DNA from 2 places in the Streptomyces sp. NPDC014907 genome. Region 2 is predicted to be linked to the other one. Evidence: riboswitches for the same ligand, from Rfam matches in the RefSeq annotation. Region 2 holds a riboswitch; the other holds the start of a gene.
What was found. A riboswitch is a leader RNA that binds a small molecule or an ion and turns the genes downstream of it on or off. The one in region 2 is predicted to bind S-adenosylmethionine.
Positions count from the first base shown of each region.

Region 1: it holds a riboswitch for S-adenosylmethionine, as region 2 does, so the genes downstream of both, ACZ3IL_RS05780 (aminotransferase class V-fold PLP-dependent enzyme) here and thrC (threonine synthase) in region 2, are expected to answer to the same signal.

Region 1 covers NZ_JBVHEG010000002.1:84,640-88,040, reverse strand. Annotated here, with positions in the region: gene qcrB (cytochrome bc1 complex cytochrome b subunit) at 1-286, shown strand, start outside; gene trpD (anthranilate phosphoribosyltransferase) at 421-1,485, shown strand; SAM riboswitch class IV at 1,566-1,682, shown strand; gene ACZ3IL_RS05780 (aminotransferase class V-fold PLP-dependent enzyme) at 1,909-3,303, shown strand; gene ACZ3IL_RS05775 (Lrp/AsnC family transcriptional regulator) at 3,374-3,401, opposite strand, start outside.
Region 2 covers NZ_JBVHEG010000011.1:148,424-151,824, forward strand. Annotated here, with positions in the region: gene ACZ3IL_RS24825 (glucosyl-3-phosphoglycerate synthase) at 1-854, opposite strand, end outside; SAM riboswitch class I at 1,004-1,151, shown strand; gene thrC (threonine synthase) at 1,145-2,455, shown strand; gene ACZ3IL_RS24835 (MoaD/ThiS family protein) at 2,487-2,765, shown strand; gene ACZ3IL_RS24840 (cold-shock protein) at 3,214-3,401, shown strand, end outside.

The DNA of each region.
Region 1 (3,401 bases), on a different contig from region 2:
GCACGGCCGCGAGTCGGGCATCATCAAGCGCCTGCCGCACGGTGAGTTCGTCGAGATCCACGAGCCGCTCAGCCAGGGCGAGCTGCACCGCCTCACGGCGCACGAGCAGTACGAGCCCGCAGCGCTGCCGCCGGCCGTGGACGAGAACGGCGTGGAGCGGAAGATCGGCCGCATGGAGAAGCTCCGGGTCAAGCTGAACAGGAGCTACTACGGCGGGGACAACCAGATCCCCAAGCCCACCGTCGAGGAGTACAAGGAGATCCAGAGCGGCCACGGCCACCACTGATCGCCTGACGTCCACGACTTGCCGAAGTCGCCACGGCGAGAGCCCCGTCCGTACGCCGGACGGGGCTCTTCGCCGTCCCCGGGGATCGATAGGGTGGTCCCGTATCCGTCAGGCGATGATGACCGGGAGCTGCCATGGGCGCTGTGACCCCCGCTGGAGGACCCACCACGGCGGGCCGCTCCTGGCCCGTCGTCCTGGACGGCCTGCTGAGCGGCCGCGACCAGAGCGCCGAGGACACGGCCTGGGCCATGGACCGGATTCTGCGCGGCGAGGCCACCGACGCGCAGATCGCCGGGTTCGTCGTCGCCCTGCGCGCCAAGGGCGAGACCGTCGAGGAGATCACCGGCCTCGTCCGGACGATGTACGAGCACGCCCGCACGATCGAGGTGCCCGGGGCCACCGTCGACATCGTCGGCACCGGCGGCGACGGCGCCAGGACCGTCAACATCTCCACCATGTCCGCGATCGTGGTCGCCGGCACCGGCGCCAAGGTCGTCAAGCACGGCAACCGCGCGGCCTCCTCCGCCTCCGGCGCCTCCGACGTCCTGGAGAAGCTCGGCGTCAACCTGGACCTGACCCCGGGGCGGGTCGCCGAGGTCGCCGAGGAGGCCGGCGTCACCTTCTGCTTCGCCGTGAAGTTCCACCCGGCGCTGCGTCACGTCGCGACGGCCCGCAGGGAACTCGGCATCCGCACGGTCTTCAACTTCCTCGGCCCGCTCACCAACCCGGCCCGGGTGCGGGCCCAGGCGACCGGCGTCGCGGACCCGCGGATGGCGCCCATCGTCGCCGGGGTGCTCGCCGGACGCGGCTCCTCCGCGCTCGTCTTCCGCGGCGACGACGGGCTCGACGAGCTGACCACCACCGCCACCTCACGGGTCTGGGTGGTCCGGGACGGCGCGGTGCGGGAGGAGACCTTCGACCCCCGGGACGTCGGCATCGACCTCGTGCCGGTGGAGGCGCTGCGCGGCGCCGACGCCTCGTACAACGCCGACGTGGCCCGCCGGCTCCTCGCCGGCGAGACCGGGCCGGTGCGGGACGCGGTGCTGCTCAACTCGGCGGCGGCGCTGACCGCGCTGGAACCGGGGGAGGGCACCCTCGCGGAGCAGCTCCGCGCGGGCATCGCGAAGGCCGCCGAGGCCATCGACTCCGGCGCCGCCCGGCGGGTCCTGGAGCGCTGGGTCGCGGCCAGCAACGCGTAACGCGTTCCGCCGCGCGGCCCCGGTCCAGGATGCGGACCGGGGTCGTGCGCCGCGGCGATCATGTGGCAGGATGCTGCGCAGGTCACGAGTGACAGCGTCAAGGCCCCGGCTCGCTGTCCGGCAACCCTCCGTCCGTGGCGGGGTGCCCCGGGTGATGACCAGGCCGTGGGCAGCGAGGTCCGCGGCAAGCGCGGACCCCTCGAACACCAGGGGTCCTGGTCTCTCGAGGAGCGTTTTCCGTGAGCAAGCGAATGCGATAGGGCGAGTCCGCCCCTTCTTCACCCCTCGGAACAGGGTCCCTTCCGCGTACCCGCACACCCGCGCGCGCCCCCTCCTCTCCGAGGCGTCACCCGTACCCCGCCGTGTCCGGCCGCGTACGGGACCACCGAAGCCGTTCCGCACCGCCCGCCGGGAGATACCGCCATGTCCGCACGCCCGAACGCCGCCACCGTCGAGACCGCCGCCCCCGGAACCGGCGGCCCCCGCCCCGCCGCCCCGCTGCCCGTCCTCGGCCGGGACGTCACCGTCCCGCTCGTCACCGGCGGCGAGGTGACCTACGCGGCGCTCGACTACGCGGCCAGCGCGCCCGCTCTCCAGCGCGTCTGGGACGACGTCGCCGCGTACGCCCCCTACTACGGCAGCGTCCACCGCGGCGCCGGCTACCTCTCCCAGCTCTCCACCGACCTCTTCGAGAACAGCCGCGCCACCGTCGCCGGGTTCCTCGACTGCCGCCCCGGTGACCAGGTCGTCTTCACCCGCTCCACCACCGACTCGCTCAACCTGCTGGCCGCCGCCCTCCCCGCCGGCTGCGAGGTCTTCGTCTTCGAGACCGAGCACCACGCCTCGCTCCTGCCCTGGCGCGACGCCCGCGTGACGTACCTCGACGCGCCGCGCACCCCGGAGCAGGCCGTCGGGACCCTGGAGCGCGCCCTCGCCGGACGCGACCCCCACGGCCCCGCCCTGGTCTGCGTCACCGGCGCCTCCAACGTGACCGGCGAGCTGTGGCCGGTGAGGGAGCTGGCCGCCGCCGCCCACGCGCACGGCGCCCGGATCGTGCTCGACGCCGCCCAGCTCGCGCCCCACCACCCGGTCTCCGTGACCGCCCTCGACGTGGACTGGGTCGCCTTCTCCGGGCACAAGCTGTACGCGCCCTTCGGCGCCGGCGTCCTCGCCGGCCGCGCCGACTGGCTCCGGGACGCCGATCCCTACCTCGCGGGCGGCGGCGCCTCCCGGAAGGTGGCGCGCCGGGCCGACGGCGGCGTGGACGTCGAGTGGCACACCAGCGAGGCCCGCCACGAGGCCGGCTCCCCGAACGTCATCGGCGTCCACGCGATCGCCTCCGCCTGCAGGGCGCTCGCCGAGGCCGGCTTCGACGCCCTCGTCGCCCGCGAGAACCAGCTGATCGCCAGGGTCCGCGAGGGCCTGGCCGGGGTCCCCGAGGTCAGGGTCCTCTCGCTCTTCGGGGACGACGCCCCACGCGTCGGCGTCATCTCGTTCGTGGTGGAGGGCTGGAACAGCTCCCACTTCGCCGCCGCGCTCTCCGCCGAGTACGGCATCGGCGTCCGCGACGGCCTCTTCTGCGCCCATCCGCTGGTCCGCACCCTGCTCGGCGGCGACCCGCGGGACCCGGGCGAGTGCGGCGCCCCCGAGGCGGCGCCCGGCGAGCCTTCCCTCAACGCCGTCCGGGTGAGCTTCGGCGCCGGAACCCCCGACGAGCACGTGGAGCGGTTCGTCGGCGCCGTGAAGGAACTGGTCCGGGACGGCGCCCGCTGGAAGTACCGCACCGAGGACGGCCGTTGCGTCCCGGACCGCGGCTGAACGCTCACTCGTACGGGTGAAGGGGGCCTCCCGTCCGGGAGACCCCCTCCGTCCGCGGCCGCGAAGGACCTCAGGACTCCAGGCCGATGGCGAAGGCC
Region 2 (3,401 bases):
CCCTGCTCGCCCCGCTCGAACTGGGTCAGCCACGGCCGCACCAGATGGCCCCGCGAGAGTCGCAGCTGCGCCGTCCGGTAGATGGTCGCCGCCATCCGGCCCAGCGCGTGCCCGTCCTGGTGCCGGTGCTTGCGCACCCCCACGTCCACCTGCGCGAGCGCGTCCAGGCCGACCGTGTGCAGCGCGTCCACCAGGAGGCCCAGCTCCACCCCGTAGCCGACCGGGAAGGGCAGCCGTTCCAGGAGCGAGCGGCGGGCCGCGTACTCGCCGCCGAGCGGCTGGACGAACCCGGCCAGCTGCGGCCAGTGCAGATTGAGCAGCGGGCGCGCCATCAGCTCCGTCACCCGGCCGCCCTGGCCGGGGGCGCCGTCCAGCGGACGGTCGTACATCGCCTTGACGAGGTGGACCTCCGGGTCGGTCAGGAGCGGGCCGACGATCCCCGTGACGAAGTCGGCGGAGAAGTCCCGCAGGTCCGCGTCCACGAAGCACACCACGTCCCCGTGCGTCGCCATCAGCGACCGCCACAGGACCTCGCCCTTGCCGGGCACGGCCGGTATGCGGGGGAGTATCGCGTCCCGCGCGACCACCCGGGCGCCGGCCGCCGCCGCGACCTCCGCCGTGCGGTCCGTGGAGCCCGAGTCGACCACCACCAGCTCGTCGACGAGCGGCACCGCCTCCGACATCAGCTCGCGCCGGATCACGGTGACGATGTCCCCGACCGTCGCCTCCTCGTTCAGCGCCGGCAGCACCACGCTGACCGTCGTCGCACGCTTGGCGGCGAGAATCCGCTCCATCGGCCGGTCCGCCACGGACCAGGACCGCCGGGCCAGCCAGCGCTCCACCTCTTCCAGCACGTCATCTCCATCTCGCGGTTCGGACGGGCCGTCCAAGCACCCGGGCCTTCGGTTACAGTCTTGAACAACGCGACCGCCCTCCGCACGTCGGGGTGGCATCCGCGCCGGAGCGCGAGAACGAAAGTCCGCCGCGTTCCACAACCGAATACCGCTCATCCAGAGGGGCAGAGGGAAACGGCCCGTTGAAGCCCCGGCAACCCTCCAGTCGGTCAGTCTCGTACTCCATCGGGGTCCACCGGCTAGGGAAGGTGCCAAATCCGTCTCATGGCGAAAAATTCGTCATGGGAAAGATGAGGAGAAAGGGCCTCGCCTCCATGGCTGTACAGACCGTCGCACCCTCCACCGCCGTCGACCTCGGTCCCGCGTCCGGGCTCTCCTGTCGCGAATGCGGTGAAGTTTTCGCCCTCGGCCCGATCTTCGCCTGCGAACTCTGTTTCGGACCGCTCGAAGTCGCCTACGACCTGCCGGCCGGCGACCCCGAGGAACTGCGGAAGCGGATCGAGGCCGGCCCCGCCAGCATCTGGCGCTACGCCCCCCTCCTGCCCGTCCCCGCCGACGTGGCCGAGAAGCCGAACCTGAACCCCGGCTGGACCCCGCTCGTCAAGGCCGACAACCTCGCCCGCGAGATCGGCGTCGCCCCCGGGAAGCTGTTCGTCAAGGACGACTCGGGCAATCCGACCCACTCCTTCAAGGACCGGGTCGTCGCCCAGGCCATCGAGGCCGCCCGCGCCTTCGGCTTCACCACCCTCTCCTGCTCCTCCACGGGCAACCTGGCCGGGGCCGTCGGCGCCGCCGCCGCCCGCGCCGGCTTCCGCTCCTGCGTGTTCATCCCGCACGACCTGGAGCAGGGCAAGGTCGTCATGGCCGGTGTCTACGGCGGCGACCTGGTCGCCGTCGAGGGCAACTACGACGACGTGAACCGCTTCTGCTCGGAGCTGATCGGCGACCCGCTCGGCGAGGGCTGGGGCTTCGTGAACGTCAACCTGCGCCCGTACTACGGCGAGGGCTCCAAGACGCTCGCGTACGAGATCTGCGAGCAGCTCGGCTGGGTCATTCCCGACCAGCTCGTCATCCCGATCGCCTCCGGCTCCCAGCTCACCAAGATCGACAAGGGTCTCCAGGAGCTCGTCAAGCTGGGCCTGGTCGAGGACAAGCCGTACAGGATCTTCGGCGCCCAGGCCGAGGGGTGCTCCCCGGTGTCGGCCGCCTTCAAGGCCGGCCACGACGTCGTACGGCCCCAGAAGCCGGACACGATCGCCAAGTCGCTCGCCATCGGCAACCCGGCCGACGGCCCGTACGTCCTGGACATCGCCCGCCGCACCGGCGGTGCCGTGGAGGACGTGGACGACGAGCGGATCGTGGACGCGATCAAGCTGCTCGCGCGGACCGAGGGCATCTTCGCGGAGACGGCGGGCGGCGTGACCGTCGGCGTCACCCGCAAGCTCGTGGAGAACGGCCTCCTCGACCCGGAACTGACCACCGTCGTCCTCAACACCGGTGACGGCCTCAAGACCCTGGACGCCGTGGCCGACACCTCGCAGGCGACCGCCACCATCCGCCCGAGCCTGGACGCGTTCCGCGACGCCGGCCTGGCGCGCTGAAGCCCTCCGGTCCCCGAAAGGTTACGAAGTCATGGCCGTGAACGTCCGTATCCCCACCATCCTCCGCACCTACACCGCCGGGCAGTCCGAGGTGCGGGCCGAGGGCGCGACCCTCGCCGAGGTCATCGCGGACCTGGAGAAGAACCACACGGGCATCGCCGCCCGCGTCCTGGACGACCAGGGCAAGCTGCGCCGCTTCGTCAACGTGTACGTGAACGACGACGACGTGCGCTTCGAGCAGGGTCTGGAGACGGCCACGCCGGACGGCGCGGGCGTCTCGATCATCCCCGCGGTCGCCGGGGGCTGCTGAACGGAGGGCGCCCGCGTTCCGCGGTCCCGCCCCTCCTCTCCCGCCCCTCCCGTCCCGTCCTTCTTGAATCGCCCTTGAATTGCCCCTTCCGCGCCCGTAAGCGGAAGGGGCAATTCTGCATGGTTGAACGCGGTAGAGTTGGGGAAGCCCCCTCTCCCGCTCATGCCGGGCGCATATGAGAACGCCCCTCGACATGACAAGAAGTGGCCAAACCGTGCGCACGTTGTGCACCTTCTGCGCGCTTTGCCGGGCCCGACTTGCCCGAAGATTCAAGGGATTCTCCCTTTTCCTCCTTTCCGGCGTGCCCAGAATTCTCGCTCGAACGGCCTGTTGCAGAGGGCAGTTGGGCAGATACATTCAGCCGCGGTCGACGCGTTCCGGCGCAGGGTCTGACCCGGGGTTCGTGAAGTGCGGCCCCGCGCAAGGGCCAGTAACAGGGGAGTTAGGCATGGCTCAGGGCACCGTCAAGTGGTTCAACGCGGAGAAGGGCTACGGCTTCATCGCGGTCGACGGTGGTGCGGATGTTTTCGTCCACTACAGCGCGATCCAGATGGATGGCTACCGCAGCCTCGAAGAAGGACAGCGAGTCGAGTTCGAGATCTCGCAGGGCCAGAAGGGTCCGCAGGCGGACATGGT